Regions from separate parts of the Clostridium sp. Marseille-P299 genome, predicted to be linked through region 1. Evidence: a T-box and tRNA genes for the amino acid it is inferred to sense, from the RefSeq annotation. Region 1 holds a T-box; the other holds one or more tRNA genes.
The links. A T-box is a leader RNA that pairs with one kind of tRNA and senses whether it is charged. The one in region 1 lies ahead of metG (methionine--tRNA ligase), so its partner is inferred to be a tRNA-Met.
Positions count from the first base shown of each region.

Region 2: it encodes a tRNA-Met, which carries the amino acid that the T-box ahead of metG (methionine--tRNA ligase) is inferred to sense. The anticodon was not compared.

Region 1 covers NZ_FJVE01000005.1:470,588-497,012, reverse strand. Annotated here, with positions in the region: gene BN4220_RS04030 (DUF6382 domain-containing protein) at 1-454, opposite strand, end outside; gene BN4220_RS04025 (hypothetical protein) at 487-1,083, opposite strand; gene BN4220_RS04020 (prepilin peptidase) at 1,083-1,547, opposite strand; gene BN4220_RS04015 (pilus assembly protein) at 1,544-2,521, opposite strand; gene BN4220_RS04010 (DUF5702 domain-containing protein) at 2,676-5,105, opposite strand; gene BN4220_RS04005 (Flp1 family type IVb pilin) at 5,151-5,330, opposite strand; gene BN4220_RS04000 (type II secretion system F family protein) at 5,414-6,823, opposite strand; gene BN4220_RS03995 (type II secretion system F family protein) at 6,921-7,664, opposite strand; gene BN4220_RS03990 (CpaF family protein) at 7,694-8,872, opposite strand; gene BN4220_RS03985 (hypothetical protein) at 8,895-9,914, opposite strand; gene BN4220_RS03980 (A24 family peptidase) at 9,911-10,429, opposite strand; gene BN4220_RS03975 (pro-sigmaK processing inhibitor BofA family protein) at 11,214-11,483, opposite strand; gene BN4220_RS03970 (YaaL family protein) at 11,733-11,954, shown strand; gene BN4220_RS03965 (glycogen/starch/alpha-glucan phosphorylase) at 12,099-14,441, opposite strand; gene BN4220_RS03960 (LacI family DNA-binding transcriptional regulator) at 14,702-15,697, shown strand; gene metG (methionine--tRNA ligase) at 15,967-17,958, opposite strand; T-box leader at 18,260-18,517, opposite strand; gene BN4220_RS03950 (M18 family aminopeptidase) at 19,042-20,343, opposite strand; gene BN4220_RS03945 (hypothetical protein) at 20,549-21,289, shown strand; gene BN4220_RS03940 (NUDIX domain-containing protein) at 21,284-21,985, opposite strand; gene BN4220_RS03935 (S1 RNA-binding domain-containing protein) at 22,195-23,145, shown strand; gene BN4220_RS20665 (GTP pyrophosphokinase family protein) at 23,327-24,340, opposite strand; gene BN4220_RS03925 (ABC transporter ATP-binding protein) at 25,069-26,425, shown strand, end outside.
Region 2 covers NZ_FJVE01000006.1:592,530-597,515, forward strand. Annotated here, with positions in the region: gene ispF (2-C-methyl-D-erythritol 2,4-cyclodiphosphate synthase) at 183-764, opposite strand; gene BN4220_RS06720 (pectinesterase family protein) at 1,068-2,072, shown strand; tRNA gene BN4220_RS06725 (tRNA-Met) at 2,163-2,236, opposite strand; tRNA gene BN4220_RS06730 (tRNA-Val) at 2,266-2,338, opposite strand; gene BN4220_RS06735 (transporter substrate-binding domain-containing protein) at 2,422-3,846, opposite strand; gene tyrS (tyrosine--tRNA ligase) at 3,758-4,986, opposite strand, start outside.

The DNA.
Region 1 (26,425 bases):
CAGCTGCTTGATCGTTATAATTAACTTTATTCATAAAAAATTCAAACAAATTATGTAGTTGTATTCTTAGTTGACTTCCATACCCTGGGAAATAACATAGTTTAATCTGTGATTTTGATATTTCAAAAAAAATCATATTTGGTGAAAGAATATAATGATTCTCATTTAGTAAGAATTCTTTCCCAGCGTTGACTCCTTCGATAACTCCCTTAAAAATCCGCTTTAACTCCAAATATTGAACGGTATGTTTTTCAAAAACACTAGATAATACTTGTAAGCCATTAATCTCATAGTATGCATACTTTTTCTTGTCAAACATTCTACTCTCAAACTTAAGGTGCCCTGCAATTTCATTGTATTTTAGCACCTGCTCATGATAGTCACTAGAAATCAAATCTTCATCATGAATAACAAGATAATTATGATACATATCTCTTTTATATTCAGTAATCATCCTAATCCTCCAAGTTTTTTTAACAAGCACTTTTAACGAATTGCATTTAAAACTTCAACCACTTTATCAATTGCATTTCCAACGCCTTTTATACTTTCACCAGTCCTTAATGCAACATCTAGAATCCTTGTTGTCTCTTCTCTTGGAAATATTGGTGCTTTTACCTTAAATGGAACTTCTATCGTATCCAATGAAAACATACGAAAAACACTAAGAAGTGGAATCTTATAAGATAAAATCCCTTGATATGTAATATTAGTTAAACTTGTATCTACTGCTAGTTCTTCTAATTTGCCGATAAATAAGCCATGATTAAAGGTATTGGTAATCGTTGTTTTTAAATATTTTTTCTCTTCTGTTTTACTATCAAGAAAGAAATAAAAGATACTACGATTAAGCTCATTAACACTACCATCATTGGTAATACTATATTGAATTAGGTTTGACCCCTCCAGGGCCAAGTTATGCATTTGTGATTCAAACTTCACTCGATCGTGTAAATAAAAGTTAAAGTATATAATTAAAAATACAATCACAGATACCATTGGAACGATAATAGAGGCTTCCACAGTAAGGCTTGCAGGCAACTCTTTAAAAGAAGATTCCGATTTATTTCTTTTTTCATTCATTAAATGATTCCTCCAAGCAATATACAGCATATATATCCCAGAAATAAAAATGGAACAAAGGGAATTTTCCTTTTACGATTTCTAAAATTACGAATTAATAAAATGCTTGAATAAATTGCTGCAAATAGTAAGGCATAGCATAACATCTCAAGATTTCTCCATATACCAAGTCCTAATCCAGTCACACATAGTAAAAGACCATCACCCATACCTATTGCTCCACGTGTTACTTTACTAATTACAATAAATAAAACTCCGACTATCATTCCGGTTATGCATTGGATAATTCCAATATCAGTACGAATTAGTGTTCCTATAACAATCGGAATCATAAATATAATTAATTTTTTTAGATGAATCGTTTTTTTATGAATATCATCAACACTGCAGATTAGGAGCAATAAAAACACTAGACCATTGATAATTAGTGCAATTGCATTTATTTTCATATATTCTAGTATCAATTTTTACCTCCCGCTCTTGATGCACATTTGCTACATTTGTTTTTATTTCCTACCTCTGATAACTTTATCTGCTTTACACTACGCTTTATCTTACTACAACTTGTTGAGATGTGATACCGTGTACCATATTTGGTAATATAGACAGTTGCCTGTGTTTGTTCTAATTCTTCAGCTTTGGATTTCACACACCCCTCACACCCATAGTACTTCCCTCCACTATCGTTTTTCTTATTGGAAATATCATTTATACTCACTTGCTCTAGGTTTATTTTTATATGAGTGCAATCACTGTAAGTATGATAAACTGTGCCACTTTCAGTAACATAGACCATTTCTTCATCTGGGTCGACCTTTGATTCACCGCTTTTTTTAGATACTGCATAACCATTAAAACTATGCATACGAACACTTTGCACAACAGAAAAACTCGGTAATATTTCAGAAAAGACAGGAGTTTTTACTTTGTATGACATCTTAATTGTTACAAATTCATCTTCATCATATAAGTTCGATCCTAAAAATGAAATTCCGCTATACCCACCTTTAATAAATAGGCTTAAATTATTATTTATAGTCATATGTTTTTTTACATAAGACTTAATTAATGTAGCATCCGTTAAGCAGTAAAGTAAGGTTGCTAACTCGCTATCCTCAATCCCAGATACTAATTTTTCTTCATCTTCATCAGCATTCTTATTACTACTTTCCTTATCATCGTTATCCTGATCAGAATTTTGATTTTCTTTTTCTTTTAACTCTTCCCCCCTATTTTCAATATACCGAACAAGATAGCCATAAGAAGCTACGGTTTCACATGCTTTTGTTGATGCGTTATGTAAATTTTCTTGAATCCCAATTAAGTAAAAGAAAAATAAAAAAGCATAGCAAGTAAATATAAATATAGGAAGTACAATGGCAGCCTCTACCGTTAAGGATGCTGTTAATAACTCATTTTTATTTTTTAGCTTTTTCATACCATAAGCTCCTATCATAATACGGTAAGACCTCTGTTTTTTTCACACATGGTTTTTGCAAATGATTTCTTGGAGAGAGAAATAAAATTATTGTTATTGGTTAATTTGAACATATATTATGTAAAAAAACAGAGATCTTACCGTATTATATTTTTTAATAAGAAACAGCAGCATTTATATCATACTCATATCCGCGTACAGATTTCATATCTTGATCCGTAATAAAAGGCATAGATAAAAATACTTGAGGCATTTCAAACCTAACATTTACTTCATAATTTGTAATACATCTAGACAATAAAAAGTCACTATCGTATACGTATCTTAAGTTTTCCTGTATAAGGTCCATGGTTCTATAATTCTGCTTTGTTTTATTTTGTACTAATAAAAATAGGCGAATATAATCCTTATAGCCAAAATAAAGGCCATTTTTTACACTCTCATAATCTTTAGCCTTACTTATAATCTTTTCTTTGCTCATACTAAGCACTTCCGTAAACTCTAGTGTAAAGTTTTCTCTAGTTGTAAGTATTGGGACGTCTTTGCCTAACATAATTGATGCAGTTTCAACAAGTGCTGCTTCAAATGCCCAAACAAATAAAACAATATACTTTGTTACGCTTACTAAGAACGGCAATCCTGAAAATCCCACTAATGCAGTGGCAAACGATAGTGCTGTACTATTTTTTTGAGAATCTGTAAAGACATGCAATAAATTTACAATGGTACGTATTAGAACTATTCTCGTGGCCGTTGCCTCGGCATTTTCATTGTCTGTAGTATTTCCAAATAAAATATACTCAAGTTCATAATTTAAGACTTGTTCACCAGTTGTATCTTTTAACAAATAATCAGAACAATGATCCTCCAAGTATGCAATGTATAAAATATTCTCAAGTATTTTGTTTCCACCTTCTGCAAGGACACTGCCAATGGATATTCCTGCTTGGTCAAAGGTCCCTATCATTTCATTGTTATTCTTTTCTTTTGTCGCATTCGATAGCATTTCATCCATAGCTACATTTGAATTTTCTTTTCCTATACTCATTGAGGTAGAAATTAAACTTCCCTCTGGTAGCTTTGCTTTCGATAATTGATCCATGTCTTCTATTACTAATCCTGCAATACCTGAATTAATTAAGCTCTTAAATGTACTAAGTACTTTATTACTCTCTTTTTCTAATTTAAAACTACTATAGTCTATTGCTAGACCACTATGACTATATTGTTTAAACATCGAATCAATTGTTTGTAATTCATTTTTCCATGAGTTTAAGGATCCAACAAAAAACTGCGGAATACCTTTTTTATTTATATTATTTAATACTTCTTTATTACTTTGTAACGTTTCTTTCATTTGCGTAATGTTGTATATGATACTTATTTTTGATACCGTTTCATCGGTATATGCTTTCATCTCATCCGAACTTCTTAATAATTCTTCATAAAAGCTTTGCTCTAATTTATCTTTTGCTGCAGCTACACTATCTATTAGAGAGTCAACATAAGAGCTTGATTCTCTTCTTGAATCATTTATGGATTCAATACAACTTAAAGCACTCTCTATGGATCCTAAAGTACCTATAACAAGTGTTTCTAAATTGCTTTGTTTTGAATTTATATCCGTAATACAATCTTGATATGCATTTCTTGCACTTCGAATAGAACTTCTTAAACTCATAACCTTTGCAAGATAAACAGGATTTAAATAGTCATCCTCTTCTAATAACTCATCTAGCTCATCTTCATAATCCTCCCATTGTTCTTTTTTATCAACAGCTTCCTCTCCCTTTGATATTAAATCACGAATAATATTACTTGGACTTACATACTTCCCTTGGATTTCTGCATACAACGCTGAATTGTTAATTTGCACAGAATCCTGAGAAACTGAGAAATTAACTATTCTTTTAGCATAATTACTAACCGTTAATGGCTTACCTTTTTTACTTAGTTTAATACCATTCTCATCTACTTCAAAACCGTCAATATACTTAATTAACTCAAGCATCTTTTTATCAATTTCATATAGCTTTGTTTCCACTTCAAGCTTTTCATTTAGTAATTCATTAGATTCTTCTGTTGATGCTAAAAGATTAAACTTTTGCAAGAATTGAGTGAGTAAATCTGCTGCAGAATCATACTTTTGATACTGAATTGCTTGCTTCTTTAATATATCCCCATTCTTATCAATAATTGATCTACGCTCATTTAAAGTAACGGAATCTACAGTAAGATTACATATTAGAAAATTTTTATTTGCATTAAAATGTAAGTACAAAGGATTGATTTCTGGATGTAAGCTATCCTCCATCGTTTGCTTAATTCTATTTATTAATTCCGCCTCATTTTTGTTTACATCACCATATCCAATATCTAAGCCAAAAAGATGATATTTTTCATAAAGTGGTAAGTAATATTCACCTAGCGTAGATCTCATTGCTGTGTTTAATACCCGATTTGCATAAACTTTTGCAGTGGATACTCTTGCTGCTTCAACACTGGTAGTGATTATAGCTAATATCAAAAATAAGATTAATGTTAAATACGCAGTGATAGAACCTTCTTTTTGATTTCTGCACATAATATAACCTCCTACTTATAAGAATGGGTAGATATTATAAGCTTATTAATCATTATTAATTGTACCAACATCATCTAAAATATCATCAAATACGTCTTTCACTAACTGTGTAATACTTGTTCTAAATATTAAAACAAGTCCAATGAGCACTACTAAAATTAAAATAATTTCAACTACTCCTATACCATCTTCTTCTTTTAAAAATCTTTTTACTACGTTTATCATATCTTTCTTCCTCTCTTTTTTGTTATGATGTCTGTTTCTGTTATAATGACATTCCTTGAAAAATCATAATCCTATGTATATTACTAAAAACTAAAGTTCAAAAATGCAGGAACCAAAACAATCAATAAAACAATGAAAAGCATTCCAACCATAGGTCCAAGTAACTTAGTTCCAGCCTCCTCACCTAAACGTTTGGCGGTTTCTTTTCGTTCTGTAAACGCATCCAAGGCTTCTAATTCAAGCATTGGTACAATTCCTTTTGTACCTTTTTTCATATTTTGAACAATAATCGTACTAAATCTTAAATAACACATTAAAGAGCACCTTTGCCCATAAGCGTCATATACCATTGCCTCTGGTTTTCCAAGTTCTAACTCTCTTACGGCCACAACTAACTCTTCATAAGCATATCTCCCCACCTCCTTTTTCTTTTTCGGATTACTATCTTCTCTCCTCCTTTTCTTTAAATAATCTAAAGTTATTCTTTCAAACGCTGCACGAATGGTCATACCAGCATTTAATAGCAAGGTAAACTTACTTACGATTTCAGGATAATCAATTAACATTTGCAAATTTCTTAGCTTTTGTTTACTTTTTAGTGTTGATTCCATACCTAACATAATGCAAAAACTTGCTACGAGCCCAAGCAATAATAGATAGATAGATGAATTTTCATTCTTTAAGTTCCAAAATAAAGAATAGTTACCTACTTTCTCAGGTAATTTTAGTGAATCCTCTTTTCTTGTGGATTGATCAATTTCAATTAAAGCTTCATTTAACGCTTTATTAAATATTTCTATCTCAGAATATTCTTTCGGTAGAATCCGAATATACAGGCTATATAATATTTGATGCTCATAATATGATAACTCTGCTACTAGCTCTACTAACACGCCCTCTTTTGGTGACTCTTCATTCCGAAGAACTCCTTGTTCATTTATATATGTTGAATCACTTACACTCCATTTAATTTTTATACTTGTATTTGGTATTTTAGTTACTAGATTTAGGTTGGAAGTCACCTCATTGGTAGATTGATTACTACCTAACATTTCTCTATCGATATACAATTTAGCCTCTTCAAATAAAGCTTCTACTTTATCATCATTTATTTGCTTTTCACTAACTTTAACGTCAACGCTTCCTGCGATACCGTTTTTCGTTGCATATTCAACATTTATGGATTCCTCACCAACTCCCATAACTGGTCTAATAAGTTGATTTCCAAATATATATTGACTTTTGCTTTTTGCAGATAAATCTGCAAATATAGCAAGTAATAACGAAGCCATCCCTACCACAACCATAAGTGAGATTTTCCTATAAAAATATAGATTTTGCATTTCATTAGCTTTCCCTATATATAGCTCCTCAAATACGCGTTTGCGTTGTGTATGCTCCTTTGGTTTAATTATTTTAGAAATTTTAATCTTTATATAAAAAATCAAAGGATAGATAATTCGAAGTGGATCTTCATTTTTATCTAATTGCATAAAATACTCTTTATTGTAGTTTCTAGAAAGAAACATCATCAGAAAAAACAATAGAAAAACAACGAATCCAATAAGAGACACTAACTCCCCTCCTTTGCTATATTTCAATATTGGTTATGTTATTTGCCACTTTATTAATAAAAATATATAGGACTAAAATGATTGTCATAAAAACGATACCAAATAGATTATGATAAAGAGGATCTAGAAAGCCAGGTGAACCTAGCCATAGATATAATATAATTCCAAAGGGAATTACTTTTAGAATCGTTACTTCAAATTGCTTTGCAGTAATCATTGTTATAATTTCGCGCTTAACTTCTAATTTATCACTAATAGCATTGCTAGTGGTTCTTATTACTTTAACGATATCTCCGCCTGTTCGTTTCGCCGTTAGTAATACTTCTGCGAAGCTTTCAATATCTTCAATACCACTACGAAGTGCAAATTGCTCCATTGCTTCTTCAATAGTTACGTTGTTTTTTACTTGCCTTTGTATATGCAAGAATTCCTTAATGATTTCTGTTTCATCGTTATACATCAATTTTAAATCAGTAATTGCTTCACCCATGGCATTTTCCAATGAATACCCAGCTTCTAGGGCCGCTAATATACATCTTATACCATCTCGAAATCCAATACTTAACCTTTGTTTTCTTAATATCATATATTTATTTTTCTGTTCTTTGGTATAGAAATAAACATATGGTAAAAGTATTATTATTCCAAGTAAACTACGATAAAAAATAAATCCAACCACACAGCAAAGAATTACTCCTTTTGCAATAACAGTTAAAAGTTCTTTTTGTGTAAATTCATAATCTGAATAATTTGAAATCACTTTTCCTCCTGTTTATTATCCTTATCTTTTCAAACGGATAACCCTGCTTTTAATAATTTATGTTGATGAAACAGTGAATTTTCTGTTTTACTTAGCTTACCTAATACCAGTCCATCGGCAGTTTCACCTTCTTCTTCAAACTTATATAAACAATTCATACGGATTTCTCCGTTTACACAATCCAAAACTTCTGAGATTTCCATAACCCTCCTTGACTTATCTCTTAATCTCCCCAACTGAATTATGATATCGATTGCAGATGCTATTTGCTTTCTTACAGCTAAAAGTGGAATATCTGCTCCCAATAAAACCATGGTTTCTAACCTTGATAGCATATCCGTCGGAGAGTTGGCATGACCAGTACTCATTCCGCAGTGCCCAGTATTAAGTGCTTGCAACATATCAATACTAGATGCATCTCTTACCTCTCCTACCACAATTCGATCCGGCCGCATTCTAAGGCTAGACTTAATTAAATCACGTATACTAATCTCATTATCCCCTTCAACATTTGCGTTTCTAACTTCTAAACTAACTAAATTTGGTATGTTTTTAATTTGTAATTCAGCTGAATCTTCGATTGTTATAATGCGCTCATCACCTGGTATATAGTTAGATAAAGCATTTAAAAATGTTGTTTTACCTGTTCCCGTTCCACCACTTACAAAAATGTTATACCCCGAGATTACTAATTTTTTCAAAAATTCAGCTGCTTCTTCAGGTAATGATTTGATTTTTACAAGCTTGTCCATGGTCATCGTTTCTTCTGGAAACTTTCTGATTGTTACAATTGGTCCACATAAAGAAATTGGTGGAAGAACAATATTAACACGAGAGCCATCACTAAGTCTGGCGTCAACAATAGGGCTTGCCTCATTGATAATACGATTGGAGCCTGCAACAATATGCTGAATTACATCTTCTAATTTACGGTTAGACTCAAATTTTTTCTCCCATTTTGTGATTCTACCATTTCTCTCTATAAAAATATTACTTGCTCCATTAATCATTATTTCAGTAATTGATGAATCTTCCACAAGTTCTTGTAAAACATCCAGCCGACGTATAGAATTAAAAATTTCTTTTCGATACTGCTGCTTTTCCTTTATACTTAAGTAATAATCTCTGCTTTTGTTCTTTATAACTATATCTATCATATCTAAAAGCTCATTATCATCAATTTCTTTTGAAAGGTCTATTTTATCCATAACTCGTTCTTGAAGCTCTTTTTTATAGTCTCTCTCCGGTTCCAATTAATAGTCCCTCCCTTACAATCAATTCTTTTGCAAATTGATTAAATTTCCCTTCTTTTATAGACACCCATAAATCTATGTCTAGCTCTAAGTTTAATGATGCTATTTGAAATATCTTTTTTGCAAACAATTCATCTTTTTTTAGAATTACTTGCCTTCGAAATTCCCGATCCTTCTCCCGATGTAACTCCCCTTTATTCATAACCTGATATATGTAATCGCAATGTTCCATAAGAGCTAATGTAAAGTGATTAAAATTCCCCATATCTATAATAATAACATCATAACCTAGATTCGTTTTAATTTCATTTAATAACTTGTTTGTTTCCTCTTCCATCAATTCAAAAAGATCAATCCAATGAGAAACTCCCGCGATATAATCAAATGTTTCTTTTTTATCTACAATTGAATTAATTTTAAGGGATAGGTTATTATTTTTCTGTTTCATAAAATATATTAATTCAGAGATTCCTTGTATTTCTTCTCTTACACCTAATATTTTAGAGTTAAGAAATGGATCAAAACTTAACAAAAGTGTTTTTCTAGTTTTACCGTATTCATAGGCAAGGGATAAACTTATAAGGTTTGAGCTTGGTTCTTGTGCTGGAGAACAAACTCCTATAACGCATAAATCACTATTTACAGTCTCCCTAATATGAATTTTGTGAGTTCCCTCATAACACTTTAGAATTTCTTTTATAATAATTTCAACGGACTGGTATTTAAAAATACTTTTCTTATTCTCATCATCGGATGTAATCATGGTTTCAACTAAAGCAATTTTTTGTTTCGCGCTACTTTGTTCCATAACAATATCATGATAATCATTTTGATATAGTAAAATAGCAACACTATTTTCCGCCTCATACTCTAAATATGCACTCTCATCTGTAAATGCAACGATAGTAAAATTAAATCCTTCTTTTAGCTTTATATAATGGATAAGTTGTTCTAGATATTCTTTTTCTTTATCTAAAATTGCAAGAATTTCACTCATTTAGCACCTCCTAATAAAATAAGTTGTACGCAAAGTGCCGCGAATATAGGAATTGAAAAGTGGATCGCATTTTTGTAATTGTCCCCTTTTGCATCATAATATTCTAATTCCCTGCAATAACTAACACCTTTTATATACTGAATAAAATAATTTGCCCTTTGCTTTATATTGCGGTTTTTAAATAATTTAAAACAAGACAATGCAGCACCAAGAAAAAATGAAACCACGATAACTTTTAAAACCATCTGTGGACCTAAAAACAATCCGATCACTGAAAATAATTTAATATCACCGGCACCAAACATACGAAGTATGAATAGGGGCATAAGTATTAGAATTGGTAAACCCATTCCACATAGATACATTAAGATAGTCTGTAGGTCTTTCTCAAAAATTAAGAATAATCCCCCCATCAATAGCCCTACTATGATTGTTATATTTTTTATTTTATATGTTTTAATGTCTTGAATTAAGGCAATAAAAACAATGATTGATAAACATACGATTTTAAGCAAATCATTCACTCCCTTCCATTTAATTTTTTCAACCCCTCTATATAACGGAAAATAAGTATAGAAAACTAGAATCAAATAGTTTGAATTAATTTAGGATTTAAAAGATGTAGTTCTATAGATATGATGTAATTCCTATAGATTTTAAGAACTATATATTGAAATATTTAATATAATATCTTACAAGTATTTTTTAATTATATATATAATTTTCATTATAATTATTTGGATTTAATCTCATAAGAGTTCTTGAAATAGCTCATGTTAAGAATTTAATATAATTAGATTAATTTAGATATGAAAAAAAGACATTGATTTAATTAGATTTTTAGCACAGATAAAATCATAGATGCTTTGCTATTAGAATAGTAAAATAGATACTCTGTTTAAAAAAGATTATATAAGTAGGGAATATAATTATTTTTAGAAATAGATATAATGTTTATTTGGATTTTTAAAATTCATATATTCATTCAAATTCTAAAAATCATTTATACAACAATACAGAATTTTCAGTAGATAAACCGAGTTTATAGAATCATTAATACTTTATATTTAACTGATAAATCTATGATACTTCAATAAAAAAAGTCTGTCAATTCTTTCTTCCAGACTTTTATTTCTTCTACTTAATGCATATATTTTCATTGATTTTTTATGCAAACTATTTTCTAACTTACCCATGTCTACCTATGAATTTGTAGTTATCAACAATAGTTGTCCTATTTTCTGTAATTATTCACGATATGCATGTTTTATCCACATGCATATCCCAATTATAGTTTTACTATTTTCTCAAAATGAATGTACCGCCATATAATAAAAGAATTCCTGGGATACCAAGCAAACCTACTGCTGCTATGGATAATACATTAATACCTACCATTGTCATTATTTCTACTTGCTCAAATACAAAATTAAGTAGATATACACATGTGATACCAAATATAGTACGGAGCAATAAGTTAAAAACAAAGTTTGCATGATGTTTACACAAATAAATAACTAGAAAAATAGCTAGCACAAGAACTACGCCTATTACAATATATGTAGTCATAAGAATGTATCACCTTTCATTTAGGGTTGTCTTTCTATATATATATTCGTCATTTAATTGTATAGACCTGTATTCAATTTTTTTATAAAAATATCCGTGGCAGGTATAATGTTACCATTTTCTGACTATACTATATAAATAATTGGACTGGTACCAATTACATACAGACAAAATTAAATCATTTTAGCAATTATACATTGTTAAAAGCCCATTGGGAATATTTTAAAATATTAGAAAGGTAGTGTTTACGTGAGTTTATTTAAAAAGAAATATAATAATCCTAACGAATCCTTACTACGAGAGATAGCAAGTACACAGCGTGCGTTAGAAGCCGCTTACTCGAATTTTGAAAATGTAATTGACCCAGACTTAATTGATTCTTACATTTATGAAGTAAATGCAATACAACATCGTTATAAATTTCTATTAAAACAAGCAAAACACGCAGAGCAAACAATCTCAGCTGTTTGATAAAATATTCGAACCTTTCTTCCAAAAGAGGCTGTTGCAAAACATATTAACTATGTATTGCAACAGCCTCTCCTTTATTTTATAAACTGCAACCAAACGTCATTTCCTACAAAATACATTTTAAATTTCAATAAAAACTATCTTTTATGCATGCCATATATCATCTGTATAGTCTTTAATCGTTCTATCACTTGAGAATTTTCCTGCATTACATGTATTTATAAAACATTTTCTTCTAAACTTATACATATCCTTGTAATCTTCATTCACTCGAAGTTTAGCTTCAATATAAGGAATAAGATCAAGTAATAAATAATAATGATCTGGCTGATGCCAACTAGCCCCTTCAAGAATTGATGTGTATAATTCTTTAAACATTCCCGTATTACCATCATCAAACGTACCATCTACTAAAGTGTCAACAACTTTCTTAATTCTAGGATTCTCTTCATAAAGTTTTCTAGAATTATATGTGTGCTTAATCGCCCCTATTTCTTCCACTTTTGCACCAAAGATATAATTATTATCCTCACCCGCTTCAGCAACAATCTCTACATTTGCACCGTCATAAGTTCCTAGCGTTACTGCACCATTTAACATAAACTTCATATTACCAGTTCCAGATGCCTCTGTACCAGCTGTTGAAATTTGCTCCGAAACATCTGCCGCTGGAAAGATTTTTTCTCCATAAGATACATTATAATTTTGAACGAAAACTACTTGTAATTTATCTTTAACATCCACATCATTATTCACCAATTTAGCTATTTCATTGATATATTTAATAATACCTTTTGCTCTAAAATATCCTGGAGCTGCTTTAGCACCAAAAATAAATACTGTTGGATAAAACTCTTTTATTCGTCCTTCTTTTATTCCATAGTAAATATCTAAAATCGAAAAAGCATTCAGAAGTTGTCGTTTATATTCATGCAATCTCTTCACTTGGATATCAAACATAAAATCTGGTGATATTGTAATCCCTTCATTCTGCTTAATAAATTCAGCAAGTTGTGTTTTTTTAATCTGCTTGATATCATTAAATTGCTTAATTACATTCGTATCATCTTTAAAAGCTTCCAACTTTTTAAGGTTAGTTAAGTCAGTAATCCATGCGTTTCCGATTTTATCTGAAATAAATCCCGAAAGTTCCATGTTTGATAGCGCTAGCCATCTTCTTTGCGTAATCCCGTTTGTTTTATTATTAAATCGTTCTGGATATAAAGCATACCATTCTTTTAATGCATCATTCTTTAAAATATCAGTATGAATTCTTGCAACGCCATTGGTTGAGTGACTTGAGAAAATCGCCAACCTAGCCATATGTATACGCTCTTCATCTATAATATAGTATTGCTTCTTATCCTCTTCTTTTACTTTAAATGTTGTAAGTTCCTTAAGAAGAGCTTTTTGAATCATTACCACATATTTATAAACATCTGGTATTATGGATTTAAATAGTTTTATACCCCACTTTTCTAAAGCTTCTGCCATAATCGTATGATTGGTATAGGCAAACGTTTCTTTTGCAATTTTAAATGCCTTAGCAAACGTTAAACCTTCTTTCTCCATTAATAAGCGAAGTAATTCTGGTATTGCAACAACAGGATGTGTGTCATTTAACTGAATTGCATACTCCTCTGAAAAATGTGCAAAATTATCCTTATATTTTCTCTTATAAGATCGAATAATATCCTGAAGAGTCGCACTTGCAAAGAAGTATTGTTGTCTTAAGCGAAGTTTTTTTCCGGCATCCAATGTGTCATTTGGATATAAAACGCTACAGATTGCTTCGGCTTCCACACGATCTTTTGCCGCTTTCTCATACTTTTGATCATTAAACAAATCAAAATGAAAATTTACAATAGGTTCTGCCTGCCATAAACGCAAAAGGTTAATCTTTTTCTTTCCATATCCAATTACCGGCATATCATAAGGAATTGCTAATACTGAAAAGTCCTTATAATCAACCCTTACACTCTCCTCTTCATTACGTATAGACCATGGATCTCCTACCTTTGTCCAATCATCGGCTGTTTCCTTTTGAAAACCATCTTCAAAATATTGCTTAAATAATCCATATTTATAACGTATACCGTATCCGTTCAAACGTATTCCATTGGTTGCCCCTGAATCTAGAAAACATGCTGCTAATCTCCCAAGTCCCCCATTGCCAAGTGCAGCATCTTCAATCTCTTCAAACATTCGGATGTCCCTACCTGATTCTGACATTAACTCTGAAAATTGATGAAAAAGACCAAGATTTAATAAATTATTATATACCATCCTACCAATTAAAAACTCCGCTGACAAATAGCACACCTTTTTTTCATTTCCACTTGTCGCCTCATTAGAAAATTCTTTACCTATAGATAACATAGCTGCCCTAGACACTGCATGATATAATTCAACAGTACTTGCCTGCTTCATATCTGTTTCATAATCTAATCTTAGAATTTCAACAACGTTTTCTTTAAATGAAGTCATTTTTTTGTCCTCCCTTGTTATAAAATAATAATTAAGCAAATATTTTCGATATTTTTCGAAACTTAATTATATAGTAGCACCACTTCCAATTTTAGTCAATTGTATTTTTAATTTTTTAATCATCCTAATTTACTAGTAAGAAACTTTTCTCATGTAAATCACCTGATTTTAGAATTAAATCCATACAAAGATTGAAAAAGCATATCAATCGGTTTATACTGTACATAGTAAACTTAAATACAATATTTGGAGGGCTTATTATGGCCACTATAAAGGACATTGCTGACAAACTAGGTATTGCAGTTAGTACCGTTTCAAAAGGACTAAATGGAGCAAGTGATATTAGTGCAGAAACAAGACAGCTTGTACTAGAAACCGCTGTTGAAATGGGATATTCCTCTAAAAAAATGCGTGCAAAAGGTAACAAAAAAGTCTGCATTATGATAGAGAATATGGACTATGAAAATATTGAGCAATTTGGTTACGAAATCATTATGGGCTTTAAATTATCTGCTGCCAAAAGAAATTGGGATGTAACTGTAATTCCTACGAATCTTAATATGCAATCAGCAGAAAAATATGATACGTATATGCTCAAAAATGGATTCTGCGGTGCTTTTTTACTTGGATTTACCTTACATGATGACTGGATTAAGCAACTATCCAAAACAACCGTTCCTACGGTTCTTCTTGATAACTATATTTCAGAAAATAATCATGTTGGTTATGTTGGAACAGATAGTTTTGAGGGAATTTCACAAGCAGTGACCCATTTAAAAAATCTTGGGCATAAAAAGATTGCATTTTTAAACGGTACGAAAAACTCAATGGTCTCAAATCAACGCCATCAAGCTTTTATACAAAGCATGGAAGAGAATAGTTTAGTTGCTGAAGAAGGATTGATTGATTTTGGATATTATGTTCCTGATTGTGCGAAATGGCATGTTCCAAAATTTATTGAACAAGGTGCAACGGCTATAATTTGCGCAAGTGATTTAATTGCATCAGGAGTCATCGCAGAAGTGAAAAAACACGGGCTTTCAGTTCCTGAGGATATCAGTGTTATCGGTTATGATGACCTACCAATTGCAAATCAGCTGACACCACCCCTTACTACCATTCGTCAAGACCGAATAGATTTAGGCAAAAGTGCGTTTTTATTACTAGATGGACTCATTCATGATGTTACGATTAGCAAACTCTTACTCCGTGCTAAATTTATTGAACGTGGTTCAACCTCTATTGTTAAGCAATAACTAAAGTAACATACTTATAACTCTTATCTTAAGATAATTTTTTACCTTAAGATTATACCTACAAATGATTTGATATTGGATATTGAGATTATATGATTTATCTTTTAAATCATTTGAATACTAAAAAACAGGAAAAAAGATACATATACTTTGAATTATTTAAGTATGTTTCTTCTTCCCTGTTTTATTTATTTTATCGTTTATTTATTTTACTTTTTATTTTATGATTGCTAATATCTTATCATTACCAATACTTATTATTACGGATACTAACAGATTTCAGCACCACTTGGCATGGTCTTTTCTGGTACCATTAATGCTAATTCTCCATTCTCGTTTTCAGCACATAAAAGCATACCTTCAGAAACTACTCCGGCTAATGTTGCTGGTTTTAAGTTTACAAGAACCATAACTCTTTTTCCTACCATTTCTTCTGCGGAATAATGAGCTTTAATACCAGAAACGATTTGTTTTACTTGATTTCCAATCTTAACTTGAGAGCAAAGAAGTTTCTTAGATTTTTTCACCTCTTCACAAGCAATAATTTCTCCTACTTGGAATTGTAATTTAGAAAAATCATCATAAGTAATTTCATCTTTTAATGGAATATCGATCACTGTTTCATTCTCCTTTGTCTCGTTGCTTTCATTTGAAACTTGTTTTTGCGCTTCTTTTTCCGCTACCTTTTCAAGTACTTCTTTTAAATCAAGTCTTGCAAATAGAATCTCAGGTGCATCTGTAACCTTTGTTCCAGACTTATATAAACCAAATTTATCTAAGTCTTCATAGGTTCTAGCCGCTGTATTTAATTGCTTAAAGATTTTTTCAGATGTTTCAGGCATAAAGGAATGTAAAAGATTTGCTCCTATTAAAATTCCTTCAACTAGGTTATAAAGAACAGTTTCAAGGCGGCCTTTCTTCTCCTCATCTTTTGCAAGAACCCAAGGCATAGTTTCATCAATATATTTATTACAACGTTTGAAAATCGTAAAGATTTCTGTGATAGCATCTGCTACACGTAGTTGTTCCATTTTTGCAGAAACTTTCTTAACTGCGGATACACAAACTGCTTTTAATTCCTCATCTACAGCTTCGGATACCTGCGCATTATTTACTACTCCACCAAAGTACTTATTGGACATGGAAATTGTACGATTTACTAAGTTACCTAAAGTGTTTGCTAAATCGGAGTTTAATCTTTCAACAATAAGCTCCCAACTAATAACACCATCATTTTCAAATGGCATTTCATGTAATACAAAGTAACGAACAGCATCTACGCCAAATAATTCAACTAATTCATCGGCATATAGTACGTTACCTCTGGACTTACTCATCTTAACCCCTTCGCCATCTTTTGCGCTATTATCTTGTTGTAATAACCAAGGATGACCAAATACCTGTTTAGGAAGAGGTAAATCAAGAGCCATTAACATAATTGGCCAATATATTGTATGGAAACGTAAGATATCCTTTCCAATTAAGTGTAGATCCGCTGGCCATAATTTATTAAATTGATCAGTGCTATTACCATCACAATCATATCCGATACCTGTAATGTAGTTACTAAGTGCATCGAGCCAAACATAAACCACATGTTTGTCATCAAAATCTACTGGAATTCCCCATTTAAAAGAGGTTCTTGATACACATAAATCTTGTAATCCAGGCAATAAGAAATTGTTCATCATTTCATTTTTTCTGGATTCTGGTTGAATAAATTCTGGATGTGTATTGATATGATCAATTAATCTTTGTGTATAATTGCTTAATTTAAGGAAATAAGCCTCCTCTTTTGCTGGTTGAACTTCTCTACCACAATCAGGACATTTTCCATCTACAAGCTGACTTGAAGTAAAAAATGATTCACAAGGAGTACAATACATTCCTTCATAATATCCCTTATAAATATCCCCTTGATCATACAACTTTTTGAAAATCTTTTGTACTTGCTTTTCATGGTCTTCATCGGTTGTACGAATAAACTTATCATAAGAAGTATTCATTAAATCCCAAATCGTCTTAATTTCTCCAGCCACACCATCTACAAATTCTTTTGGTGAAATTCCAGCTTCTGCTGCCTTTTGTTCAATTTTTTGACCATGCTCATCTGTTCCTGTTTGGAAAAATACATCATATCCTTCCAATCGTTTGTATCTAGCAATGCTATCTGCTAATACAATCTCATATGTGTTACCGATATGAGGCTTACCAGAAGTATAGGCAATGGCTGTAGTCATATAAAATTTTTCTTTACTCATAATATTTATTACCTCCTTTTAAAAATTACATTAACCTTATTTTAAAGATTTGTAATTATAAATTCCATAGTACGTATACCAACGATTAACGTTGTATTTATATAAACTAAAGAATGTACTTAGCTTTTCTTACCGTAAATACGGATACATATTTTAAATACCTATAAAGATTTGGATGCTAAAAACACTTATGCATTGACATCGAAGCAGTAATCTTTTGACTTTATACAAATAGCAACTTCCATAAAGTTGACAGAGCTTTTGACACCCAAATACTATAAATAAAAAAACTCCCGTCTTATTTAAAGACGAGAGTTATATCCCGTGGTACCACTTTAATTCACTTTTGCCTCATGACAAAAGCCTTATCTGCTGCAATCACAGCATAGCACAATAACGGTTGCTACCGTTGTAATCTAAATATACATCTCGATTACAAAGCTCCAAGACCATATTCAATATGTTCTTCTGCTCCTTGTTCTCAGCAAATAAAAATTCTTTTATTACAAGGTTCTCTGTTAACAGTTCCCATATCTACTCTTCTCTTCATCGCATTCTCATATGAAACTTTTTAGATTATATCATGCCTGCATATATTTGTCAAAGTCTTAATGCCTTATAACATCATATTTGCGCTATCATATAGTCTCTACAATATAGTCATGTTTATACCAAAATAGAATTAAAATGATGCTTAATATAATATACTATTTTCTTATAGACGAAAACGTTAAACATCTATATATAAAATAATATATGCCTTTATCTTCCTTTGGATTCGCATATAAAATTAAAATAAGATTGCTATTACATATACTTTATACTGATACATTCCATAAAATCACGCACTGTTTTTATGTATCTAGCAAGCTGTCCCGAAACAGCTCATATATGATTCTAACAATCTTATTTTGATGCATATGCCCTCAAAACGTTCCCCAACGCTTCATCCTCCGGACAATACCTTCTCGATATCGACCGCTTTTAGAATAACAAATTTTGTAATATTTGTCAAGAGAATTATTGTTTTCAAACATTTTTTTGTGACATTTCTATATATAGTGGTTTGTTTAAATTATATTTCTATCCCTGGATTTTAAAAAATGCTGTTACTAGACGCTCTAAGTGAAGTTGGTCTTCTATCCCCATAAGTTCTCTAGCTGAATGCATTGCAAGAAGAGGAATTCCTAAATCCACTGTTTTCATTGGTAACCAAGAAGAAATCATTGGTCCTAAGGTTCCTCCACCAACTAAATCGGAATGATTTACATATTTTTTATATTTAACATCTTCTTTTTCACAAAGCTGCTGTAAAATAGCAACGGCTTCGGTATCGAAGGTATATCTTTGATTGCTATTAATTTTAATTGTAATACCCTCGTTTAATCTTGAATAGTTCTTCTCATCATACTTTTCCATACGGTTTGGATGAAGTGCATGAGCCACATCTACAGATAATAAAAAGCTTCTTAATACAGATTCTTGTAATGAAATTTCATCAAAGCCTAGTGAAGCATATATTTTTGATAACAGCATACTAAGAAGTGCTGAATCTGCACCTTGTTTTGTTAGACTACCAATTTCTTCATTGTCATATAATGCAATTACATTAATTCCATCTTCTCTTTGCTCAGATATCATTGCTTTTGTTAAAGCAAAACAGGATGTAAGGTTATCAAGACGTGGGCAAGAGATAAACTCTTCGTTCATTCCAATGATGGAACCCTCTTCACAACAATAGATGTATAAGTCAAAATCAAGAATATTTTCTTTTTCAACATTTAACTCTTTTGCTAAAAATTCCAAGAAGTAGGAATCTGCATTTAACTCATCATTAATCATTCCCAATAAAGGAATCATATCATTTTGTTTTGTTAACTCAACACCTTTATTAACTTCACGGTTCATATGGATTGCAAGATTAGGTATGGTTAATACTGGTCGTTTGATATCAATATACTCAAGTTTAGGTTCAAATACATTCTCGCCCTTTAAAGCCACTACACCAGCGATGGAAAGACTACGATCTAACCACGTATTTAAAATTGGGCCTCCGTAGATTTCTGTATTAACTCTAAGGTATCCTTTTCTCTCCAATTCAGCAACTGGCTTAATATGAAGACAAGGGTGGTCTGTATGAGCTGCAGCTATATGAAAATTCTGGTCTTTTGAAACTTCCTTACCTATGCTAAATGCAAAAACACTAGTTTTATAAGGTGTAACATAATACTTACCACCTTTTTCAATGTTCCAAGGTCTTCTCATATCAAGCTCTGTAAAACCAGCTTCTTTTAACATATTTACACTTTCTAATACTACATGGAAAGGTGAACTTGCATTCTTTATATAATTTATCAGATCTTTTGCTGTTTGTTTACTATTCATTGTTTCCTCCTTAAGATTCACTTTTATTAGTTTAGCACCTCAAAAAGTTACTTTTTTAATTAGTATAGTCTGCTAATATCACTAAGTCAATGAACGATTCTAAATTCATACATCATATCTATTATTACTAAGTTATCTTGCATTCATTCATACGATGTTGTATCCTAACAACAGGTATATTTATTAGAAAGGAATAAGGCATATCATGGATGATAAGTTATTTTCTCTATCCCTGGATAAGGTTTTAAATGAAGCAAAAGCACAAAATGGCATTGGTACGCTTTCAGAAAAAACCATTCATGCTGTACTTAAAAATTATTATTCCACCAAAGAATCTCAACAGGAACAAAAGGTAAATTCTTATGTTGCAGACATCTTGATGGGTTCACATATTATAGAAATTCAAACAAGAAATTTTAACACATTACGACGTAAATTAGATGCATTTTTACCAAATTACGAAGTAACTATTGTTTACCCAATTGCCCACACAAAATGGCTTCGTTGGCTTAATGAAGATACAGGGGAGATTAGCCCAAAACGTAAGTCACCAAAGACAGGCACCAAGTACCAAGTTTTTAAAGAACTCTATAAAATTAAGCCTTATTTATCCGATCCAAATTTACATATACGAATTGTTTTACTTGATGTTGAAGAATACCGTTTGTTAAACGGATGGAGTAAAGATAAAAAAAAGGGATCCACTCGTAATGATGGAATCCCTGTTGCTTTTAATGAGGAAATTAATATACTCACTTGGAAAGACTATAAAGAATTTCTCCCATCTGATTTACCAGATACATTTACTGTAGCTGATTATAAAAAGAAAACCAAACTTTCAACCAGTGAAGCAGGTACTGCACTAAACATATTAAAACATTTAAATGTAATTAACCATATTGGTAAACAAGGCCGTGCTTTTTTGTATGAAAGAAACATCTTATAATTGAGACTCTATAAACAATAATGCCTGTGCAATAAAGGCAGGATGGTCAAATGCAATTTGATTCGTGTGAAGAACAAGAAACTGGGGATCTTTTAGAATTCCCTCAACTTTTTCTGAATATTCTATGCTTGCACTTAGCTCAATGTTTCTTTCCTTGTTTTTCAATTTTAAATCATATTTTTGTATTTTACGGTCCTCAGTAAACACTGCTTCACCAGATTTTGAAAAACATACATCAAACCACAGTGCCTCGGCAGCATCATCTCCTGCTTTTACTGCTAAATCATTTTCAACTAAGGCTAGATAGGAAACGGTAATAATACGAGTTCTTGGATCTCGATTTACTTCTCCAAAGCAATGCATCTGCTGCACCGGTACTTGATTTAGCCCCGTTTCTTCATAAAGTTCTCTCTTAGCTGCAGCATCAATATCTTCTCTAATATCTACAAATCCTCCTGGAAGCGCCCAAAAACCGATGCTTGGGTGATTCCTTCTTTGAATCATGAGAAGTTTTAGTCCCGAATTAACATTAGTAACCCCCTTACTGTATTGAAATACCAACACATCTGCGGTTACACTAGGGTTTGGATACTTATTTGGGTCATATTCTTCTAAAAAGTGTTCTAGGTCCTGTCCTTGTTCATTCTTACTACCCGTTCCATAAAAAGGTGCAATGTCCTTTAAAAATGCTGACATGAAATTTCCTCCTTCAATAAAATACTTTTTATTTTTCAATTTAGCTTTTTATTCGCTATTTATCATCTAACTTATATACGTTTCCTAAAAAAGGAATCATCCCTATTATACGTTTGCTCCTTCAAATATTCAAGATTTCCCTTTCTCTTATTACTAAAAAATGCTATACTAAAAGAATAAAGCAACAAGAATGGAGGTCAAGATACTAGATGAACGATCAATCAATCAATACTGAAAATACTACCACTGAAAAAGAATATATTCCTTCTATGGATGAATTTAAAGAACAAATCGATAATTCCTTTAAGAAGTTAGAAGAAGGTGATATCGTAAAAGGTACGGTTATTGGTATTTCTGATACAGAGCTTACCGTTGATTTAGGTTATTATGCAGAAGGTATTGTTAAACTTGAGGAATTAAGTAATAATCCACAGTTTTCTATTAAAGCTGATGTAACTATTGGCGAAGAAATTTCTGCAGTTGTCTTAAGAGAAGATAAAGAGGGTAATATCTTATTATCTCGTAAAAAAGCAGATGATATTCTTGCTTGGGATGCACTTAATGAAATGCTCAAAAATAAAACAGTAGCGACTGTTAAAGTTTCACAAGCTGTTAATGCTGGGGTTGTCACATATTTAAATGGTATACGTGCCTTTATTCCTGCTTCAAAACTAAGTTTGGAATATACTGAGGATTTAGACTCTTATGTAGGAAAAACCCTTGAAGTTATAGTAATAACTGCAGACAAAGAAGCTAATAAATTAGTCCTTTCAGCAAAAGATGTATTAAGAGAACGTGCCATCAATGATAAAAACAGCCGAATTTCTAAATTACAAATTGGACTAGTTACTACAGGAACAGTAGAAAAGATTATGCCATTTGGAGCATTTGTAAACATTGGAGATGATTTATCAGGACTTGTTCATATTTCACAGATTTGCGGAAAACATCTTAAATCTCCAAGCGAAGTATTAAAAGTAGGCGACCAAGTTAATGTTAAAATCCTTGATGTAAAAGAGGGTAAAATTAGCTTAAGTATAAAAGCTGTTGAAGAAAAAGAAGAAGTCCTTGAAGACGCATCTGAAGCACCAGTAGAATACTCCACAGGAGAGTCTGCTACAACAGATTTAAGTAGCCTATTAAAAGGATTAAAGTTCTAATTAATAACCAAATCTAATTACTTAAAAAATCAATACCACCGGCTTATGAAGTAAACCCCCTTTCATTAGATTTCTATCTAACAAAAGGACTTCACTTTGTAGCCGGTGTTTTATTTTCATTATATTTAAAAAACTTGCATTCATGTAGAATACTACGTAAATGCAAGTTGATTTATTTTCACTAATTTGCTGCTTTTGCTTTTATATCTTGTTTCTTTTGTTTGTTGCGCCCAAAGATACTTGCTGTAAAAGGTATCTTATTGGTTTCCTTAGAAGAATTTTTCTCCTTCGTCGCCTCTTTCCCCTCCTTCTTATCCTCAGAAACTTCTAATATTTTTTCAGTGGATTCTTTCATAACTTTTTGTTGCATAGCACTTAGCATATCGTCTGCTTGTGCATCGATAATAAAAGGCTGTATTTCTTTATGGTATTCTACAACTTTATCGTTCTCATTATTATTTTCAATTGTAAGTACTTCATTCTCTTCATCTACCACAGTACCATAGGATTCCTTAATACTATCTTGAAACATATCCGACATCAGTTCTTTATATGAAATCATTGGATCATTACTAAATTTTTTAATTTCCTCATTTAAGGCTAACATTTTCTTATCTAAGAAACCTACAATATCAGCACACTCTCTTAGTTCTCTTCGTATATGTTCTGGAGCATTTCCTTCAAATTTATAATACATTTTATGTTCTAAACTTGCCCAAAAATCCATTGCAATAGTACGGATTTGAATTTCAACCTTTGTCTCAATCATAGTATCTGATAAAAATATAGGAACAGAAATAATCATATGATAGCTTGTATATCCGTTTTCTTTCGGATTCATAATATAGTCTTTTACTTTTAACACTTTTACATCGTTTTGCTTACGTATTAAATCCGCAATACGATAAATATCGGATGTAAATGAGCAAATAATACGAATACCCGCAACGTCATTTATATATTTAACAATATTTTCAACGGTTAATTCTCTTTGATTATGTCGCATCTTTTTTGCTATACTTTGTGGCGTTTTTATTCTTGATATGACATGTTCTATTGGATTATATTGATGCGCCAATTTAAACTCACTATTTAAAATTTCTATCTTTGTACTAACCTCTTTAAGAGCCGCTTCATAAACTAATAGCGTACGATTCCACTCTTCAACTTCATCATAAAAAATTGGTAAATCCATTGTAACCACACCTTTTCCCTTTTATCCTATTTTTTAATATAAACGCCCCAAAATCATTTATATTATTCATTTTATTCACTCTGTCAATCAATATATACGGTTCTTTTCCCCGCTAGTTACATTTATTTTAGTCTGTCATGTATCATTATTTAACAGCTGTATTATAGCATAAAATTGTGAACAAACCATTAATAACTTCAATCTTAACCAAAGTTTAATATTTACTTAATAAACTTAATTACTCGAAATTTTGGATAAATTTATTAAAATATTTCTAAATTTTCTATTGACAAATTTTTCTTAATGGAATATAATTCAAACAGAAAATCAAAGAAAGAGAGGTAAAAGCAATGAAAAATTTAATTATGTTTAGTGGAATGAAATTTAATTTTAATTGGAATAATTCTTGCGAGATTACCTCAAGTATGCATCGTTAATTTCATATGTCTATACATATGTTCTAAATTATCATGCCGTGGTGTCTTGCCACGGCATTTTTTTGTTTTTAATTCTATACTCTTCTTATGTCTTAACCTGTGATTTTACATAAGTAAGGCCCTAATGTCGTGTGCAACACAGATTCCTTAATAGATCAGCACTATCTAGAAATCCACCATAACTTGAGATTTATCTTGTATTCCAATCCATTTCACAAAATATAAAAACATCAAATGTAACTATAAACCAAACTCTTAGAATTATGATCTATATAGGAGGATTACTTTAATATGTTTAAAATATCAAAATATATTGCAAAATATTGGTATTTGTACTTATTTGCTATCATTTGCATGATATTACAAGTTAGTCTAGATATGCTAACTCCACAAATAACAAAAAGAATCATCGATGACGTAATCGGTAAAGGAAATATCAATATATTAAATAAACTATTATTCACTATTTTTATTATTGGCTTAGGCCGCTGTGTTTTTGGGTATCTAAAAGAATATACCTTTGACTCAGTAAGTTCTAAAATAGCCTTAAATTTACGTAAACATCTTTTTAAGCACATTCAAGGACTTTCTGTAAACTTTTTTGACAAAACCAACACTGGAGAAATAATGTCAAGAGTAAAAGATGATGTAGATAAAATCTGGAACTCTCTTGGATACGTTGGTATGTTAATCATTGAAGTTATTATCCATACAAGTATAGTGCTTTATTGTATGTACCATTTAAGCTTTAAATTATTCTTAATTCCTGTTATTGCTATGCCTATGGTTGCATTACTTGCCATCGTAATGGAAAAGAAGTTGGATAAAGTTTATGAAGAGATTAGTGAAGAAAATGCTGTTTTAAACACGGTAGCACAAGAAAATTTAGCAGGTGTTCGTACAGTAAAAGCTTTTGCCAGAGAGAAATTTGAAATCAAAAAATTCTTATCTCACAACAATCGCTATTATGAACTTAATATGCGCCAATCCAAAGCATTAATTAAATATTATCCATTATTTCAAATGATTACGAAGCTGCTGCCTATTATCGTAATTGTATATGGTGGTTATCTAGTAATTGAAGGTGAAATAACACTGGGTACATTAGGCGCATTTGCAGAGTATAGTACGAATATTGTTTGGCCAATGGAAATGTTAGGCTGGCTTACAAATGACTTTGCTTCCGCAATTGCATCACGTAAAAAAATCAAGAAAATATATGAAGAGAAAACAAGTATTATTGAAAAAGAAAACCCTGTTAAGCTTGATAATGTAAAGGGAAATATTCGTTTTAATCATGTCTGTCTAACACTTGATAATAAAGAAATACTAAAAGATATTTCATTTCAATTAAAGGAAGGGCAAACTCTTGGAATTATGGGATCCACAGGTACTGGTAAAAGCTCAATTATTAATTTACTACAACGTTTTTATGATGTAACCAGTGGAAGTATCACTCTAGATGGTGTTGATATTAGAGATTTATCTTTAGATAATCTTAGAAAGAATATATCCCTTGTTATGCAAGATGTATTCCTATTTTCCGATACAATTAATGAGAATGTAAAGTTAGGAAAGCGTGATTATATTAAAAATGATACCATTCAAAATGCCTTAGCAGATGCCCAGGCAAAAGACTTTATTGAAA
Region 2 (4,986 bases), on a different contig from region 1:
CTATGCAAATTTTATATTTTTGTCAACCCTTTCACACACTCACGAATTGATTATCATTGCCATTAACCTTGCAGCTTCCAATTCATAAATCAATTACTCATTGGTGTATGCCTTACGACACCCGATTCATAAATTTTATCACTCACTGCCGCTAGTCTTGCAGCCTCCGATTCATAAATTAATTACTCATTACCGTTAGACTTGCAACATCCAGTACAACCGGAACAACGATCAGTGGCATCTGGATCATAAACATATGCTACTCCATCTTTTCCGTTATAAGAAAAATTCTCTACGGTATTTAATAAGCAAATTGCTTGAGAAGAAATTCCCTCTCCGCTACCGGTAAAACCTAATCCTTCCTCCGTTGTAGCCTTTATATTAACATTGTTTACGTCAATCTCCAATGTTTTTGCGATATTTTCAACCATTTTAGGAATGTAACTTGCTAATTTAGGTCTTTGTGCAACAATTGTTGCATCAATGTTTCCTATGATAAAACACTTTTCATCTAAGAGTTTTTTCACATGCTTTAACAATTCTATACTGGATACTCCACGATATTCCTCTTTCGTATCTGGAAAATGTTTTCCGATATCACCAAGTGCAGCTGCTCCAAGTAACGCATCCATAATCGCGTGGACTAATACATCTGCATCCGAATGACCTAGTAATCCTTTCTCATAAGGAATTGTAATACCACCTAAAATAAGTTCTCTATCTTCCACTAATTTATGAACATCATAACCTAACCCTACTCTCATCTTAACCTCCGTTCTTACTTAAGCTATATTCTAAGAAGTAAAAGGCAACTTCTGATAAGCTATACTATATGAAATTATATATTTTTCGTAATACTGTATTTATAATTTATTTAAATAGAACAACTTTTTCCTTAAATGTTCTTCCTTCATTTTATTATTATATTCAACGAATTACAATCAAAATATTTATCAATAATATTTTAACATAGTTTTTGCTTGTCATCCACCAAGGTTTTAGTATAATAAGCCTTAGGCAGATGCTTGAAATACAAAAGAAACTTACACATAGGAGGCCAGAAAATTATGATAACCGTTTCAATGCTTGGGGATGGTGATTTTAAAACCATTGGTGATGCTATTTTATCAATTCCTGATGTTCATGAAGAAACAATCACCATTTTCGTAAAACCAGGTATTTATAATGAAAAATTATTTATAAGGAAGTCGAATTTAAAAATCATCGGACAAGATCCTTTGACTACAGTGATTCGATATAATGATGGTGCAAAAAAATTGCGGGAGGATGGTAGTGAATATCGCACTTCAAATACCTTCACAGTTTTATTTGCCGGTAGAGATATCACAGTTGAAAATATAACCATTGAAAACTATGCTGGATATGGAGAAAAAGTGGGCCAGGCCGTAGCAGCCTATATTGCCTCTGATTGTACCGCTTTTTATAATTGCAGGTTTATTGCATTTCAAGATACTATCTTTGTTGGTGAAATCAATGAGGCTCAACTAGAAAAATTAATGCTACCTGATTATTTTAAAAATTCCAATACTCCAATCATGTTTCCACTTGTAAGAAATTATTTTGAAGATTGTTATATCCGTGGTGACGTTGATTTTATCTTTGGTTCTAATACTTGTTATTTTAATCGATGTACCATTGATTCTTGTGAATTACGAAGTGAAGAAACCGCTTATATCACTGCTGCAAATACTCCAATTTCACAAGAATTCGGCCTTGTTTTTTATGATTGTAATTTAATCGGTGATGCAAAAGAAAATAGTGTTTATCTTGGAAGGCCATGGAGAAGCTATGCAAAAACTGCATTTCTTCATTGTAATATGGAAGGTCATATTAAAGAGGAAGGCTGGCACAATTGGGATAAACCTAATGCAGAGGTTACTTGCTCCTATGTTGAATATGCAAATACAGGAGTTGGTAGTAAAACTAATAAACGTGCAAACTTTTCAAAACAACTAACAAATCCAGGATTAGAAGAATATTATCATCCACTCAATGTTTTACGTGGGGAGGATCTCTGGAACCCAGTTAGAACCATTGAAAATAATTTTTAGAAATGTACTTTAGTCGATTATCTAATTTCAATCAATACAACAAAAAACCTATCAATCGGCTAACGCCGTTTGATAGGTTTTCATTCATAGTAGCGAAAGAGGGATTTGAACCCACGACACCACGGGTATGAACCGTGTGCTCTAGCCAACTGAGCTATTTCGCCATATTACGTCATTTGACTGACCGTAAAAATGGGACCTATAGGACTCGAACCTATGACCCTCTGCTTGTAAGGCAGATGCTCTCCCAGCTGAGCTAAGATCCCATATCTCGTACTCACTTGCCGCGAGTACAAGATATATTATATTTAGGACAAGCCATTTTGTCAAGCATAAATTTAAATTTTTTTTAATTTGTTTTCGTTAGCACTGTAACCAAAAATCCATTGCTATAGACACCATTCTCTACAAAATGTCTTTTCTCACCATCCACATACAAAGCATATTCTTCTGTAAACAATTCTTCACCTAAGAACACGATATTTTTATAATGTAATTCATAATCATAACCTGTCAATACCGATAATTCTTTTAAACGTAACGTCTTTCTTTTTCGTTTTTTAAGCATAGATTTAAAATGTCTACTTGAAGTAATTTTACCTTGTTTTAGGTCAATATAAAACTTCTCAGAATCAGCGTCTAGTTTTATCATGAGTCGATTTTCTAAATCACGAATTCTCTTTCTTCTGTTTACATACTTCGTTATGTGTTTCGATGCATAAAAAATAATTAATACCGTTGCTGCTAAACCAAAAACATAAGTTGTAATACCTATTACGTGTCTCTTACTCGTTTCATCTTCTGAATCAATCTCATTGACAACGGATACGTTATCATTCACGTTGTGATACTCTAGATATATGTTTAATAAATCATTTAATAGTTCATTTAATGTTACATTCTCTGCGTTATAGGCAAAACGCTCGGTGAAAGGTATTGAGTAATCTAATATAGTATTTGCAGATTTTTCTAATAACTTATCCACATTATGGTTAAAATTACTCTCCTTTATTAACATTCCTTGTAATTCATCCCCATTTACTGCCTGAACCAAGTCATTGTATGAATTATATTCAATGGTGTGGCCTTCAAAAACAGTATCCTTTACCAAAGGTGAAAATCTTTCTTCAATTCCCCAATAATAATTCGAAACTGCTTCCATGGAAAATGTCTTATCGTTTCTTCCAACCAAGATTAGATTATTCTTAGTAATGCGATCTGAGAATGTAATATTTTTAGAGTTGGATAACAAGTTTTTCTCATAAAAACTTGGTTCTTCCTCGGAAGTTATCAGCATACCTGTTAAAATCTGAATCTCATTCTCTTCTAATTTCTCCAATGCTACTTGATAATCCTCAAACTGAACCATTTTAAAATCAATGTTTAATGCTTCTTTAAAATAAGCGATGATATCATAATATAATCCTAAATCCACTCCCGATTCGTCTGTATAGGAAAAAGGATAATCGTTGGTATCACCAATTGCATAATAAATACAACCATAAGTTTCTTGTAATAATTGTATCTTATCAATTTGTGACTTGTAAAATAGGTCTAGACTTTCTTTCTCCTCTAATTGTTTTTGACTTAATTGTGAATTCGCCTGTACGGTATACTTCGTAAAAGGTATAATCAAACAGATGTACAAAAAAGTTAAATTCAGAAGATAATGCTTATAGCTCTTTCTATTTTTCTTGCTCCTTTGCTTTAACGTCTTGAATCCCTCCTGCTTTTCGTAATCGAATAAATTTTTTCTTACCGATTCGTAGCACATTTTCATCCTCAACTAGGACGCAATCAATATCTAGGATTTTCTCTCCATTCAATGAGACGCCTCCTTGTTTTATTAATCGACGAAATTCACTTCCTGATGCCACAAGTTTATTTTCTAATAACAACGGCACAATGTCAAGTAAAGTTTCCATTTCTTTTGGCAGATCTAGTTCAGGCATTACATCAGGAATTTGACCATCTCTAAACACTGTTTTAAAATATTCTTCCCCTGCCTTACTTCCTTCTTCTCCATGGTAAAGTTCAGTAATAATACGTGCAAGCTTAATTTTTATATCCCTCGGATTTCTTCCATCTTCCATTTCTTGCTTCATTACTTCGATATCATCTGGATGCTCGTCCGTAACTAATTCAAAATAACGGATAATTAACTCATCTGGTACTTCCATAACTTTTTTAAACATAACTTCAGGTGATTCACTTACCCCTACATAGTTACCAAGACTTTTACTCATCTTTTCTTTACCATCTAGCCCCTCTAGTATAGGCATAAACATTGCAACCTGTGGCTCTTGCCCAGCATCCTTTTGAAGTACACGCCCAAATAAGACATTAAAGGTTTGGTCCGTTCCACCAAGTTCAATATCAGCATGAATTTTAACAGAATCATATCCTTGCATTAATGGGTAGAAGAACTCATGTAAACCAATTGCTTCATTTCTTTTGTAACGGCTAGTAAAATCATCTCGCTCTAATAATCTTGCAACGGTAGTAGTTGCCGCCAATTTAATAACATCTTCGAAATTTAATTTACTTAGCCATTCACTATTAAAATGAACCTTTGTTTTATCTTTATCTAACACTTTAAAAATCTGTTCTAAGTAAGTAGCAGCATTTTCTTTTACTTGCTCATCAGATAGTGGTTTTCTAGTCTTAGATTTTCCTGTTGGATCACCAATTTTTCCTGTAAAATCACCAATAATAATAACAGCTTCATGTCCTAAATCTTGCATTTGTCTAATTTTACGTAATACTACCGTATGACCAAGATGAATATCCGGTGCGGATGGATCCAGTCCTAATTTAATAATTAAAGGGCGTTCTTCACGAATGGACGTTTCTATCTTATTACGTAATTCATCCTCACTTATAATATCAAAAGCACCTTTTTTCATAATTTTTA